Regions from separate parts of the Nostoc sp. MS1 genome, predicted to be linked through region 3. Evidence: predicted binding sites of a transcription regulator. Region 3 holds the regulator's gene; each other region holds the start of a gene.

Region 1 (5,273 bases), 2.7 Mb from region 3:
CTAGCAACAAACTGTACTACCTTCAGTTCGGTTGGGGTTAACTGGACATCGAAAGGAACCTGAATGCGGGAACCGTTTTCCCCACCTTTAGCTTGGTGTTCCTTCCAACGGATAGTCTGTTTCAGTGAAGATTCTACTTGTGCAACAAGTTCTTCTGGTTCAAAAGGTTTGACCATGTAAACATCTGCACCTTTGTTCAGACCTTTAACTCGGTCTGCACTTTGTCCTTTTGCCGAGAGGAAAAGAACAGGAATCCAACTGGTACGTTCATTTTGCCGGACTTGTTCAACAAAGGTATATCCGTCCATTTCTGGCATCATCACGTCACAGATGATCATGTCTGGAACATCATGTTCAAGAATTTCCAGAGCTTCTCTTCCGTTTTCTGCCGTGACGACTTCATACCCTCTAAATTCCAAGTAGTCCTTCACCAGCAAGATGAGGTTAGGGTCATCATCAATTAATAGGAGTCGTTTGTGATCTTTCATGCTGGGCTCTTTCATAGCAGTGGCACTTGTCGCGCTTCGATCCATCAAGGTCTTGAATGGTTATCCTTAATATGGTGGATTGTCGAGATATTGTCATTTTTCCCACTTAAGTTGCCCTTTCTTCCTTGGAGTCTTAAAAGTGGTGTTCACTTTCGATGACATCACCAGTGCATTGGCAAAATTCCAGTAAGGATACGCAGAGCAATAGTATTATAATGCGCTATTATATATCCCTTTGAAAGTTGCGGGTGAAAATACACTGATTAAATAATAATCTTTCTAGTCACAAGTAAGTATTGGCTTAAGATGACCCTATCTGTAACACAACCCGCGTTTTCATCGGCTTACTGCTCTACATTACCCTTGTTGATTTTAAGCCTTTGTTGGATGTCCACAAGCAATTCAGGGAACTTTCGGCAAAGGATGGGTTAAAAATGAGATTCTTGCACCACCATTATGCCTATCAAGTGTTTTTTGGATGATCCGCTCAATAACCTCCGGTTTTGCTTGGCGAAACCAGACACTTCCGGTTAGACAATTATTATCGATCTAGAACAACAAACACGCAAGCTCTAAACCTTGAGTTTTGTTGCACTACATCACTGTATTGTTACTCATTGAGCGTATCTCTAGTTACTGTTCTATAACAAATTCCCCACTTTGCAAATAAAGTTCTCCATATAAAAATATTCGTTACTTACAGAAAAAAACCTGAAAATTACGAATAATTGAGTATTAGTACTTACGGGGTTGTTAAATTTGTCATTAGTCATTAGTCATTAGTCATTAGTCATTAGTCCATAGTCCATAGTCAAAAGTCAGGAGGCAGAAGAGGCAAGGGAGCAAGGAAGAGGGACTTCCACCTTTCCCCCTGCTCCCTGCTTCTTTCTCTCCCTCATCTCCCTCATCTCCTTCCTCTTCCCCACTCCCCACTCCCCACTCCCTACTCCCCATTCCCCAGCAATTCCAGTTCGGAAACCCGTACACACTCAAACATTGCCATGCTAGGATGGTTTTCGGTAAATTAGCACTCAGGAGTTGAGAGTGCTAACTCTGGAGAAATTAAATATGGCAGCTGTATCTTTAAGTGTATCGACAGTCAAACCTTTAGGCGATCGCGTTTTCGTGAAAGTGAGCGCATCGGAAGAAAAGACCGCAGGTGGTCTATATTTGCCCGACACCGCTAAGGAAAAACCCCAAGTAGGTGAAGTTGTAGCCCTTGGCGCAGGCAAGCGTAATGATGACGGTAGCCGTCAAGAATTGGAAGTAAAAATTGGCGACAAGGTGCTGTACTCCAAGTACGCTGGCACTGATGTAAAGCTCGGAACAGAAGAATACGTACTGCTTTCTGAAAAAGACATTCTAGCAGTCGTTGGCTAATTAGTCATAGCCATACCAATGACTAATGACCAATGACCACTGACACAACACTTGATTTAACTTCCTGAGATTGACACAACTATGGCAAAGCGCATTATTTACAACGAAAACGCTCGTCGCGCCCTGGAGCGTGGTATTGACATCCTAGCTGAGGCTGTAGCTGTTACCCTTGGCCCCAAAGGTCGTAACGTAGTATTAGAAAAGAAATTTGGTGCGCCTCAAATCGTTAACGACGGTGTAACCATCGCTAAAGAAATCGAATTAGAAGATCATATTGAAAACACTGGCGTTGCTTTGATTCGCCAAGCTGCTTCTAAAACCAATGATGCAGCAGGTGACGGTACAACTACAGCTACCGTTTTGGCTCATGCAATTGTCAAAGAAGGCTTACGTAACGTTGCGGCTGGTGCTAACGCGATTCTGTTGAAGCGCGGTATTGATAAAGCTACCAACTTCTTGGTAGACAGAATCAGAGAACACGCTCGTCCTGTAGAAGATTCTAAGGCGATCGCCCAAGTTGGTGCAATCTCTGCTGGTAACGACGATGAAGTCGGTCAGATGATTGCTGAAGCTATGGATAAAGTAGGTAAGGAAGGCGTTATCTCCTTAGAAGAAGGTAAGTCTGTAACTACCGAATTGGAAGTAACAGAAGGGATGCGCTTTGACAAAGGCTACATCTCCCCCTACTTCGCTACCGATCCCGAGCGGATGGAAGCGATTTTCGATGAGCCTTTCTTGCTGTTGACCGACAAGAAAATTGCTCTTGTGCAAGATTTAGTACCAGTTCTAGAGCAAGTAGCGCGTGCTGGTCGTCCCCTGGTGATTATTGCTGAAGATATTGAAAAAGAAGCTTTAGCAACTTTGGTAGTTAACCGTTTACGCGGTGTACTGAATGTAGCTGCTGTGAAGGCTCCTGGATTTGGCGATCGCCGTAAGGCTATGCTGGAAGATATCGCTATCCTCACCGGCGGTCAATTAATCACCGAAGATGCTGGTCTGAAGCTAGACAACACCAAGCTAGACAGCTTAGGTAAAGCTCGCCGCATCACCATCACCAAAGACAGCACCACAATTGTTGCTGAAGGTAATGACGTTGCAGTTAAAGCTCGTGTAGAACAAATTCGTCGCCAAATGGAAGAAACCGAATCTTCCTACGACAAGGAAAAACTCCAAGAGCGCTTGGCTAAACTTTCTGGTGGTGTAGCTGTAGTTAAAGTAGGTGCAGCTACCGAAACCGAAATGAAAGACAAGAAACTCCGCCTAGAAGATGCTATCAACGCCACCAAAGCTGCTGTTGAAGAAGGTATCGTTCCTGGTGGTGGTACAACCTTGGCTCACCTCACCCCAGACCTAGAAACTTGGGCTAACAGCAACCTCAAAGATGAAGAGTTGACTGGTGCTTTGATTGTTTCTCGTGCATTAGCCGCACCATTAAAGAGAATTGCGGAAAACGCAGGTCAAAACGGTGCTGTAATTGCTGAACGTGTCAAAGAGAAAGCCTTCAACGTAGGTTTCAACGCTGCTACTAACGAATATGTAGATATGTTCGAGGCTGGTATCGTTGACCCCGCGAAAGTAACCCGTTCTGCCCTACAAAACGCTGCATCTATCGCTGGTATGGTGTTGACAACCGAGTGCATCGTTGTTGACAAGCCAGAACCCAAGGATGCTGCTCCTGCTGGTGCTGGCGCTGGCGGCGGTGACTTCGATTACTAACATTCTGTAGTGAGATAAGTGAAAAAACAGCCGCTTCCCTTGTGGAGGTGGCTGTTTTGTTATCAACAATTGAAGTATGAAGGACAAGGAAGCAACAAGTTATGAAAGAGAAAGATGTAAAAATGCTTTGGGGTCGTTCTGGAAATCGGTGTGCTATTTGCAAAATCGAATTAACACCTGTTGGTTCAGAAAGTGTACTAGGCGAAATGGCTCACATTATTGCTGATAAACAGAAAGGCCCTCGCGGGGAAAGTGACCTTACTGCTGAACAAAGAGATGAATACAATAATTTAATCCTTCTGTGTCCAACACATCATACTTTAATCGATAAAAATGAAAAAGAATGGACAGTAGAAAAATTGAAATGTATAAAGTTAGAACATGAAAATTGGGTTACTAATCAACTAAGTCAAAATAATATTTATATTAATCAGATTGATAATTCTAAATTTATTGAACTGAGAGAAAAAGAATGGATTAATTTTGCTGGCAATCAACTATGGGTTATAGCTAGTCTTACACCTCTTAATATTTATGATGATAGTATTAATCCTTTAACCCCACAGTTGTATAACTTAATCAATAGCTTACGTTTGCCTCAATTTGATGGCTATTCAATGCTGTCATATAATTTGAACCCATATATAGCGTTTCTCAGTCTGGTGAAGTACAGTAACAAGAATGGGTAAACCAATTATAAATATCATTTAACGAAACTTGATTAAAAGCACTTTCAATTGCTTTTGCTAAGTCTGGATAACTTCTAGCTCCAATAGAACGTAGTAAATTTTTAATTTTTGACCAACAGTTTTCAATTGGTGAAAAATCCGGCGAATATGGTGGCAAATAAATCAATTTAGCTCCAGCAGCTTCGATTAATTTCTCAATATCTCCACCTTTATGAATTGAACAATTATCCATGATTACACAAGCGCCTTCCCACAGAAGAGGAACTAATTTTTGAGAAATATAAGCCTCAAATGTCAGCCCGTCAGATGCTCCTAAAATACTATATTGACTAATCACGCCTTTAAGAGCAATCGCTCCAATTATGGAAACATTTTTACAGCGTTTTTGAGGTCGTGACCCATGCGCTCTTTTACCTTTTTTAGAACGGGCGGAGTGTCTTATTAAAGATAGATTAGCTCCGGCTTCGTCAAGAAAGACAAGGTTTTCCTCTGGTATCCCATGAAGTTGAAGCCAGAACTGTACCCTTAATAATTGAACTCTTTCAGTTTCTTTTTCGTCAGCGTGCAATGTTTTTTTTTAAGGCTTATTTCTCTCCTCTGTAACATCCTGTCTACCGTAGATATACCAACTGTTATTCCTGTTTTTTCTTTGAGAATGAAGCGGATTTCTGATAAAGTCGAATCATTCTTAGCTTCGACTATTTCTTCCAGAATCTTAATTTGTTCTTCGTTGAGCTTTGGAGGAGTTTGTTTTGTCCTAACTTTAGGAGCGATACTTGCTGTTTCTCTATATTGCTTTAGTAATTTCTCAATAAAACCTAAACTGACACAAAATTTGTTTGCTAATTGACGTTGTGATATTCCACCTGACAAGTATGTATCAAATATTTTTTGGCGAAAGTCCAGGGAATATGGTTTCATTTTTACCCTTGAGTAGATACACTGATTTATTTTAATTACTGTACTTCATTAGACTGGTAAACGCTATAATACAAGACCA
Region 2 (5,273 bases), 3.5 Mb from region 3:
CTTCCTGGCTGCCGACCCTGCCGCCACTTACATTACTGGACAAGTGTTTAATGTCGATGGCGGCATGGTGATGTAAATTAGTCATTGGTCATTAGTCATTAGTCCATAGTCCACAGTAAACAGTGAAAACAACCTAACAACTGTCAATTGTCAATTGTCAACTGTCAATTGTTACTCACTGTTCCCTGTCAACTGTTCTCTATTCCCTGTTCTCATTCTTTGCCAAACTGTAAAGCCGAGCAGAAGAATAATACTAGTGGCTGTGGCAAATATGACCATGAAGCTCATGCCTTGGACTCTCATCGCTAGTACGTTACAACCCAAGGTGATTGACCATAGGGTAAATGCGGCACGGCGTTGAGAGAATCCCCAAGCGAGTAAACGGTGGTGTAAATGGTCTTTGCCAGGGGTACTTAAGGGGTTTTTGCCTGCCAGTAGTCGCCGAACGAATACTTGGGTAGTATCTAGCACTGGCAATAAGAGAAATAAAACTGTAGGACTGAGAGCAAATATGGTATTACGTTGCAGGCTACCTAAAATACTAGTTGCCGCTAACACATAACCGAAAAAGTATGCTCCAGCATCCCCCATGATGATTCTTGAGGGATGGAAGTTATGGCGCAAGAAGCCTAAAGCTGCACCTCCCAAGGCTGCCAAAACTAAGGTAGCCGCAGCCCGATTAGGAAATTGGGCAGATACGCCTAACAAACTCATGGCGGTGATGAAACTAACTCCTCCCGCCAATCCATCCATCCCATCCATCAAGTTGACGGCGTTGGTAATACCTACTACCCACAGCACAGTGAGCAACATTGAGAGGATGGAATCAATTGGTGTGCCAAATTTCACGTCAACACTGATGCCATTTGCTACCAGTAATAATGCTGTGACAATTTGCGCCCATAAACGTACAGAGGGGGGTAATCCGAACTGATCGTCAATAAATCCGACCAAGACTAGGATTGAACCCCCTAGTAAAATAGTCAATACTTGAGCTAAAACGCTTTGCAGCTCGATGGGTCGCAAGAGGCTTGCTAAGACCAAAGCGGCGATTACTCCCGCGTAAATGGCTAAACCCCCTGCATTTGGCAACGGTTCTCGATTAAGCCGTCGGGCGTTTGGTTGGTCAGCCCAACCCACCCGCAAGGCAAATTTACGTACCGTGGGAATTAAACGCCACGTTACCAGCCAAGCCAACATGAATGTAAATACTACTGCCAACCAGCCGGAGCCGCTAGGGTCAGCAATGCCTATAGACTTAAGGGAGTTGTATATATTCATCTCCCGATTTAACCATCACTGCTATTGTCCCAAATGAGCATCAAGTGTATATTAATCAATTTTTTTTCATTCCACATCCGGTTTGAATTTTTGAAGTATTTAGCACTCTGACCCTGTGAGTGCTAAATTGTCTAATGGAAGCGCTAGAGAAAGGAAACATGGCAAAAATTATTGCATTTGACGAAGAGTCACGGCGTGCTTTAGAGCGGGGTGTTAATGCCCTGGCTGATGCGGTGAAAATCACTTTGGGGCCAAAGGGTCGTAACGTGCTTTTAGAAAAAAAGTACGGCACACCCCAAATTGTTAATGATGGTATCACTGTTGCTAAAGAAATTGAATTAGAAGATCCTTTAGAAAATACTGGTGCTAGATTAATTCAAGAAGTAGCATCAAAAACCAAAGATGTAGCAGGTGATGGTACAACCACAGCAACAGTTTTGGTACAAGCTTTAATTAAAGAAGGTTTGAAGAACGTAGCGGCTGGTAGCAACCCAGTGAGCTTGAAGCGTGGGATTGATAAAACTACTGAAGCATTGGTAGCGGAAATTGCTAAGGTAGCCAAGCCAGTAGAAGGTAGTGCGATCGCTCAAGTTGCTACCGTTTCGGCTGGTAACGATGAAGAAGTTGGCAACATGATTGCCGAAGCGGTGGAACGAGTCACCAAAGATGGTGTAATCACCGTAGAAGAATCCAAATCCCTTACCACCGAACTAGACGTAGTAGAAGGGATGCAGATTGACCGAGGATATATTTCCCCCTACTTCATCACCAACAACGAACGCCAAACGGTAGAACTGGAAAATGCCCGGATTCTGATTACCGACAAAAAAATCAACAGCATCCAAGAGTTAGTCCCCATTCTGGAAAAAGTAGCGCGTTTGGGTCAACCCTTACTCATCGTTGCTGAAGATGTAGAAGGAGATGCTTTAGCAACTTTAGTAGTGAATAAGGCGCGGGGTGTACTTTCCGTTGCAGCAATTAAAGCCCCAGGATTTGGCGAACGCCGCAAAGCGTTATTGCAAGATATCGCCATCCTAACCGACGGTCAGCTAATTTCTGAAGAAATCGGTCTCAGCTTGGATACAGCTTCCATCGAAGCTTTAGGTACGGCGCGGACAATCACAATTGATAAGGAAAGTACCACAATTGTTGCAGGTACTACCACCAAGCCAGAAATTCAAAAACGCATCGGTCAAATTCGCAAACAATTAGAAGAGACTGATTCTGAATACGATCAAGAGAAATTACAAGAACGCATTGCCAAGTTAGCTGGTGGTGTGGCAGTAATTAAAGTTGGTGCGGCTACCGAAACCGAACTCAAAGACCGCAAACTGAGAATTGAAGACGCACTCAACGCTACCAAAGCTGCTGTAGCTGAAGGTATTGTTCCTGGCGGCGGCAAAACCTTAATTTACTTGGCTAGCAAGGTAGACGAGATTAAAGCTAACTTTGAAGAAGAGGAAAAAATCGGTGCTGATATCGTTAAACGCGCTTTAGAAGCACCCTTACGACAAATTGCCGACAATGCCGGTGCTGAAGGTTCCATAATTGTCTCTAGAGTTAAAGACAGCGAGTTCAACGTAGGTTACAACGCTGCTACCGGTGAATTTGAAGACCTGATTGCAGCTGGTATTATCGACCCCGCTAAAGTTGTTCGTTCTGCATTGCAAAACGCCGCTTCCATCGCTGGGTTAGTTCTCACCACAGAAGCGATCGTTGTAGAAAAACCAGAGAAGAAAGCTGCTGTTCCTGCTGATCCCGGTATGGGTGGTATGGGCGGTATGGGTGGTATGGGTGGCATGGGTGGCATGGGTATGTTCTAGAGAGTGCGGAGTGATGAGTGGGGAGTGCTAAGTAGAGAATTTTGATCTCCCTTGTCTTCCTTGTCTCCCTCATCCTCCTCATCTCCTCCATCCCCCTTATTCCCTAAAACATTAGGGGCATCCTCCTTGCGATCGCCTGCTTCTAAAGCAGGTAAACTCAGGGAAGCTGCCCCTTTTTAATTATTCAAAATCCCTTAATTTTGAATTTTGAATTGCTATAGCTGTAGTCGCATAAATGAGGACATCTTGAGGCTTGTTTGCCACCAGCAGTAATGTTGTTACCTCCTGCCTCCTGCCTCCTGCCTTCTTTACTACTCAGCCGTAGCTAATTCGGTGTTGCCGCGTGTGCGTTTGCGGGTCAAGGTGTTGTATACCATCATACCGATCGCCTTGATTAAGTTGCCTTCTAGTTCTTGGAACATTTTCATGTTCATGCCAAAAGCAGCGTTGGCTTCATCAACGATGCGATCGCCTGTAGCATCATCAATTGGTAACTCATCCAAAGTTTGACGGTATTTGGTTTTAAAAGCTTTCTCATCAGGAATATCAGCGAACTCATAAAAGGCTGTTCCTTGTGCGTCGGTCAAGTTCATTGCTGTTACAGCAATATTCTTGAGGATTTGTCCTCCAGATAAATCACCTAAGTAACGGGTATAAGAATGAGCAATTAACAGTTCTGGTTCGGTAGCTGAAATTTCTCGAATGCGTTGTACGTAAGCTTCCCCGGCTGGCGAAAGTTGGATTTGTTCACGCCAGTTAGCGCCGTAGTAATAACTCAGGTCTTGTTCTAAGCTCTGCTTACGGTTCAGTTGGGGAAAATTAATTTTGGAAACAATTGGGTGTTGGCGATGCTTTTCCATCTCCTCTTCCATCGCCGAGTATACGTAGTAGAAGTTAGCCACTAGCTTCCGGTAAGAGCTTTTTTCTACCACTCCTTTTAAAAAGCATTTGACAAAACCTACGTTTTCTGCCATTGTGTGGGCTTTTTTTGTACCAACACGCAGTTTGCTTGCTAAATTGCTGCTCATACTAAATTTCTCAACTTTAAAAGGTCAACTACCGGAGTTTTAAATTACGGACAGCTAAAAAATGCCACTAAAACGTAACATTAGAACTATTTGATGAGAATTTATATTAATATTTTTTAAGTACAGAGAATTTATACTTTTGTTAACTGACACAGCAATCAAGACCGTAATAGTAGTTAACAGTCATCATCAGTTGCGTACACAAATAACTCATGAAATCTTTCTTAACGTCTTCACTACTTGCTCAAGGAATGACCTTTATTTTCATAAGATTTTGATGAATTTGTCTAATTGCTACTGGCAACTATCACAGTCAAAGGTTAGACTAAGTGGCATCAAAATTATTTATAAAATTTTTATGAAAAAATTACACTAAATTAAATTTGTTTCAGTAACAATACTGATAAAAATCAAATTAAATTTCTTATTCAGAGAAAAATAATTATCATATAAAGTAAATCCAAAAGTATTTATTCATAGGTTGTGAATAAAGTGTAAAGTGGCATGAGTTTATCGATAGAGGTAAGCTTACTTCTTTCTTAAGTGACTTGCTTGGCTGTGTCATTCGAGGTAGGAGTAGGATAAGGCTGAAATCTAAAACAGAAAGCGAATTTTCTATTAGTCTCAGTAGTCAGCATTTGAAATTTATCAAACTGACGTTAAATTAATAATTTTTAGTGTGATGTGTGGAGTGTAAAAAATAATGGTTTCATCTATATCTAGAAGCTATATCAGAGAAGTTACACCTGAATCTAAGGGTTTAGGAAAAGTAGTAGAGGGCAGTTTTGCACCCAGTATGATATCTTTACCCGCTACGCCTTTGTTTGGTACGGATGGTATTCGCGGCAAGGTAGGGGAATTATTAAGTGCGCCGTTGGCTTTACAAATTGGTTATTGGGCTGGTTTAGTTTTACGTAGCCATGCCAGTCAATTAGGCCCAGTCATACTAGGACAAGATTCTCGCAACTCTAGCGATATGTTGGCGATGGCTTTGAGTGCTGGTTTGACGGCTGCTGGTTTAGAAGTTTGGTATTTAGGGTTATGTCCTACCCCTTGTGTAGCTTATCTCACCAGCGTTAGTGAAGCTATTGGTGGCGTGATGATTTCTGCTAGCCATAACCCACCAGAAGATAATGGCATT
Region 3 (5,273 bases):
CCTAACAAGGCTGGGAATAATAGACAAAGTAGGCAAAAGTCTAGGCTCATGACATGGATGAAGCGATCGCTTTGCCACTGTTGTATAAAATTGCTCCAATCTCCTTGTAGTAAACCGTAGGCGACTAAAATTGCTGTGCCTACGAGGAGAATGATACCAGTAATACGGGAATCTAGTAGTTTAATAAAGGCGTTCTTCGTGCCAGGGAATTGAGGATTGGCGTTGCGTAAAGTTAAATAAGGTAACAGCGCAAATGCACCTACACCAAATGAAGCGCTAGCAAATAGCCAAGCTGGTAGTTTCTGCCCTCTCCCATCAATAAATAAGACGGCGCTGTAAATCATCGGCCAGATGCCCATGAGGTTAAATAAGGTGATGACTAGAGGGTTAATGCCTTGCCATTGTCCGGTGGACAAGTCTTTGATTAGCTCGAATGTATCTGGTTGGTTGGGAGGAGCAAGGACAAAAGCATAAAATGTAAACCCTAACCACAGCACCCCAAAGGCAATTTTTCTGACCATGATTCCATCTAGTTAACTGAACGCTTCTGAGAGGTAATCAGCCGCCGCCGCTACAACTGCGATCGCATTTTCGTAATCCAAGCGGGTAGGGCCTAAAACTCCCACACTACCCAAGGGGACTGCTCCCCGGCGATAGGTAGAGGAAATGAGGGAGCAAGTACGAATTGGTTCTAGGGGGTTTTCTGCGCCGATGCGAACTGTTACCTTCGATTTATTGCTATCTTCTAGCTCCGGCTCTTCAAATATTAACCGCCAAAGTTGCTCTTGTTCTTCTTCCAAGAGTTGGATGATGGTTTGCACTTGCTGTAGCTGAGAAAATTCTGGTTGGCGTAAAACTTCGGCTACACCCCGCACCATAATTTGCGTTGCCGCAGGTGGAGCAGTACGGTTAGCTAACTCTGCTACGGAAGTTTTGAGAAACTCGCCATAGCGTTGAAATTCTCGGTCTAATTGACTCCAATCAAGGGTGCTAATTTCTAGCACACTTCGCCCCCGTAAGTGGCTATTTAAGAAGTTAGAAACTATCTGTAATTCCCTGTCAATTACCTCAGCATCGGGTTTTTCGCTTCTACCAGGAGGCAGATCCAACAGCTTGGAATGAGTTTCATAATTATCCGTTACCAAAATCAGCATGATGCGCCCCGCTTCTATCTGCATTAATTGCAGATGTCGGACTGTGGCTGTGTTGGTTTGTGGCATGGTAATCAAGCTAATACACCCACTCAAGCTAGCCAAAATCTGCGCGGCTCCTTGCAACAGAATCTCTAAGCTCCAATCTTCCCACTGGAGACGCTGTTGTAGGGCTAACTCTACCTCTTTGGCTAACACTTCCGATGGTGTAATTAGCTGGTCAACATAAATGCGATAACCTGAGTCAGATGGTACTCGTCCGGCTGATGTGTGTGGTTGGTACAATAACCCAGATTTTTCCAGTACGCCCATCACATTGCGAATTGTCGCAGAGCTAACACCCAGGCCGAACTCCTCGACCAAAGCTTTTGAACCCACTGGCTCTGCCGTAGCTATATAATGACGTACCGTTGCCCAAAGTATATGCTGTTGTCGATTAGTCAACTGAACTTGCATAGGTGTATTTGTCAGAAGGCAAATTTTAAGTAAGTTTTAAAAAAAGTGAAGCTTTAAACCAAAAATTAATAATAGTTAATTAAAAAGTTAAGAACTATATTTCTATTGTAATAACTATTATTAACTTTCTCTGGCTGCTATTCTATTTACCAGATTGATAAAAGAAAAAATGTGATATTGTTTTATTTAATTGTCTAAGTATTTTTGCATATTTATCTCAAAGAAATTGTATTGTAAGATACGTATTTTCTGGGGTACTATATACATCTATTATGCTAGTTAAAGGTAGATTTAACCTGAAGATTTGGGCTGTCATTTATGTAATTTTTGTTAGCAATAATTTTGTCAACAATAGCACAAATTAGCTGGAATATTAAACTCCAGCTAGAGATACTTTTATTTAGCGAATTAGTTACTAATACTGAGGAATTGAGGCATCAACTCGCACAGAGTAAGCATCAATACCACCAGCAATATTTTTGACATTAGTAAATCCCTGCGATACCAGCCACTGACACATCTGAGCGGAACGAACTCCGTGGTGACACAATACCAGAGTTTCCGCTTGGGGATCGAACATAGCTGGTACTTGTTCTGACCATTGAGCATATTCACTCAAAGGTAGATTGACAAAGCCATCAATTTGCGCGATCGCTAATTCTTGCGGTTCACGTACATCTATGAACTGAATATTTGCTTCTTTATTAGCCAGACGTTCAGCTAATTCATTTACACTAATTTGAGTAATCGGTTGCCCAGAAGTATTGCCTGTCATGTGGTTTTTGTCATCAATCTTATATTATTTATGTTGGCAGAAAATGGGAGGAGTGGGGAGAGATGGGGAAGTAGAAAAAACTATGGACTATGGACTAATGACTAATGACTATGGACTAATGACTAACAACTAATGACTACACAACGCTCATTATCTGGTTTTGTTATTGCTGGAGCGATCGCATTAATTGTAGCGGCGATCGCCAGCTTTTATTGGTTCTTTGCTAAAAGTCCGGCTAACTTGGTTGCGTCTACTTCTCAATCTAGCGCGGCTGTATTTGTGTCGAAGCTGGCTCCGGTGACGGTTTCTCTATTAGTGAATCCTGACAGATTGGAATCTTTCGACAGTTCGGGAGAACTATCTAAACTCAAAAATAGTTTGTTGACTAAGAGTGGTATAGATTATAAGCAAGATATCCAACCTTGGCTCAAAGATGAAATTACACTGGCTGTTACTACCTTAGATATCGACCGTGACCCGGACAACGGTAAACAACCAGGATATCTGATGGCGTTAGCTACTGACAAGCCAACCAAAAGCCAGGAGTTTCTCCAGTTATTGTTCTCCAAACGGGTGTTAGCGGGAGCAAACTTAGAGACGGAGGAATATGAAGGTGCAAAAATTATTTATGATAGTTCCCTACCGGAGTCTGATTCTCTAGCGGGTGCGGTGGTAGATGGCTTTGTCCTATTCGCCAATAATCCTAAAGTTTTACGTGATGCAATTAATAATGTCCAGGCTCCTGACTTAAACTTGTTGAGTTCTCCCCAATACCAAAAAGCTACTCAACAGTTACCTAAAGGTTCTCTAGCTGCGGCTTTTCTCAATCTTCCTTTAGTTGCACAATGGCAAGGGTTAAACTTACCAGAACCAACATATGATAGTGAAATTGTCGCCCTCACCTTAAATTCTAAAGGCATCTTGGCAGAAACCAACTTCCTAACTAACTTGGAAATTGAACCAACATCTTCCCAGTTAACCAAACCTGTAGGCGCATTACAATATCTTCCCGCTTCAGCAGGTTTAGTTATTTCCGGTTCCCATTTAGATAATTTGGGTAACGGCGGTTTAGCCAAACTTTGGACACAAGCAAAAACAGCCATCTCCGGTTCAGGAACAGATATTATTGCTAGATTAGTGCAACCCTTAGCAGATGTGCAGAATCAACAGGGTATCGATTTAAAGCAAGATGTATTTAACTGGGTACAGGGAGAATATGCGCTTGCATTAGTTCCCCGTGTTGGACAAGCAAACCCTGACTGGATTTTTGTTACAGAGAAACTAGAAAGTGTACCAGAAGGAATTGCGCGTTTAGATGCGATCGCATCATCACAAGGATTCAGCATTAATACAATTACCTTAGATAAGCAAAAAGTCTCCGCCTGGACAGAATTAACCACTGCAAAAACTGACAGCAAAAACAACCCATCATTCACAGTGGAAGCAAAGGTAAAAGGAGTACATACAACTTTAGGAAATTACGAAATCTTTGCCTCTGACTTAGCAACCATCTATGAAGTTGTGAACAACAAAGATAAATCTTTCATTAACAACCGTAATTTTCAAGATAGTATTGCTGCTATTCCCCAACCAAATCAAGGTTATATATATGTAGATTGGACAAAAAGTCAGAATTTAGTAGAGCAACAAATACCCATACTGAAGCTGATAGAAGTAGTAGGAAAACCATTCTTTGAAAATTTGCGATCGCTCACCTTCAGCAGTTACGGTGATGAGGCGGGAACGTTGAAAGGTGGCGTATTTCTCCAACTTACACGCTAATGATGTGGAGACGTTACTTGCAACGTCTCTACAGTGAAGAATCAAGCTACATCAAGAAACAGTATAAGTATTTGGAGGATATGAATTGACTGGGGCAGCACAATACGAAAGTATAATTCAATCGCTGCAATGGGATGGATTGCGAAACCTATGGGATAACATTGAGAATCGTAACACTCCCGGATGGGATGCAGGTAAAGCATTTGAATACCTAATTTTAAGAGCATTTCAACTAGACGGCGCAAAAGTAAGATGGCCATACAGAGTAAAACTGTTTGGGGAAGAAGTTGAACAAATTGATGGTGTTATTTACTGCGGTGGTTTGTCTTGTCTAGTTGAAAGTAAGGATTTTGCAGACAAAACAAACGTTGATATTGCTCCTATTGCTAAACTCCGTAATCAACTTTTACGCCGTCCCGCCAGTACAATTGGATTAGTATTTAGTCGAACTGGTTTTACTGATCCGGCTCGCCATCTTTCCTATTTTTCATTACCGCAGACAATTCTTTTATGGACTGGAGAAGAAATAAAATATGCTTTAGAGAAAGAAATAATTTGCGAATTGTTAACTCTTAAATATCAAGTATGCGTAGAAGATGGGCTACCTGATTATGATGTTAGGGAGAAATATATTTTATGATTGCTTACATTGTTTGTGAAGGAAATTTAGATGTACAGTTACTTAAAATTGTTCTACCAGAAGAATTATTAAACAACGTTGAAATTGTTGCGGCTGGCGGACTATCCGCCGTCAAATCTCTGGCGCGTTCTTTGATTGTTCGTAGACAAGTACCAGTTGCTATTGTTATTGATGCAGATTCAGTAGCACCAGAGATAATTCAAGAACGCCTCAAAAGTATTGAAGAACTAGTTGAAAGTGTATCAGCAAATATACCATTTAAAGTAATTGCTGCTGTACCTGAAATGGAAATTATTTTTTTTCAGGATATTGGGTTACTTTCGCATCTATTAAAATACAAACCATCTCAAGATATAATTACTCAGGCTGGTTTTGAACCTCGTAAAAGCTTAGAAATATTGCTTTTACAATCTCACATGTATGATAGTTACTCCAAATTTATAAATCTATTAACCAACAAAACATTAAC

Evidence for each region. Region 3 encodes HrcA, which represses chaperone genes, less so after heat shock. Its sites were predicted from a motif close to TTAGCACTCNNGANTCNNGAGTGCTAA; they were not measured.
Region 1: the regulator HrcA is predicted to act here: its motif matches at 1,513-1,539, upstream of groES (co-chaperone GroES).
Region 2: the regulator HrcA is predicted to act here: its motif matches at 1,381-1,407, upstream of groL (chaperonin GroEL).

What each region holds. Positions count from the first base shown of each region.
Region 1 covers NZ_AP023441.1:5,048,965-5,054,237, forward strand. Annotated here, with positions in the region: gene NSMS1_RS21880 (response regulator transcription factor) at 1-533, opposite strand, end outside; gene groES (co-chaperone GroES) at 1,557-1,868, shown strand; gene groL (chaperonin GroEL) at 1,950-3,584, shown strand; gene NSMS1_RS21895 (HNH endonuclease signature motif containing protein) at 3,686-4,273, shown strand; one part of gene NSMS1_RS21900 (IS630 family transposase) at 4,239-4,852, opposite strand; one part of gene NSMS1_RS21900 (IS630 family transposase) at 4,852-5,194, opposite strand.
Region 2 covers NZ_AP023441.1:4,265,355-4,270,627, forward strand. Annotated here, with positions in the region: gene fabG (3-oxoacyl-[acyl-carrier-protein] reductase) at 1-76, shown strand, start outside; gene NSMS1_RS18475 (MraY family glycosyltransferase) at 172-1,281, opposite strand; gene groL (chaperonin GroEL) at 1,440-3,104, shown strand; gene NSMS1_RS18485 (heme oxygenase (biliverdin-producing)) at 3,416-4,132, opposite strand; gene glmM (phosphoglucosamine mutase) at 4,836-5,273, shown strand, end outside.
Region 3 covers NZ_AP023441.1:636,092-641,364, reverse strand. Annotated here, with positions in the region: gene NSMS1_RS02760 (DUF2834 domain-containing protein) at 1-521, opposite strand, end outside; gene hrcA (heat-inducible transcriptional repressor HrcA) at 534-1,607, opposite strand; gene NSMS1_RS02750 (rhodanese-like domain-containing protein) at 2,023-2,382, opposite strand; gene NSMS1_RS02745 (DUF3352 domain-containing protein) at 2,515-4,164, shown strand; gene NSMS1_RS02740 (restriction endonuclease) at 4,250-4,804, shown strand; gene NSMS1_RS02735 (hypothetical protein) at 4,801-5,273, shown strand, end outside.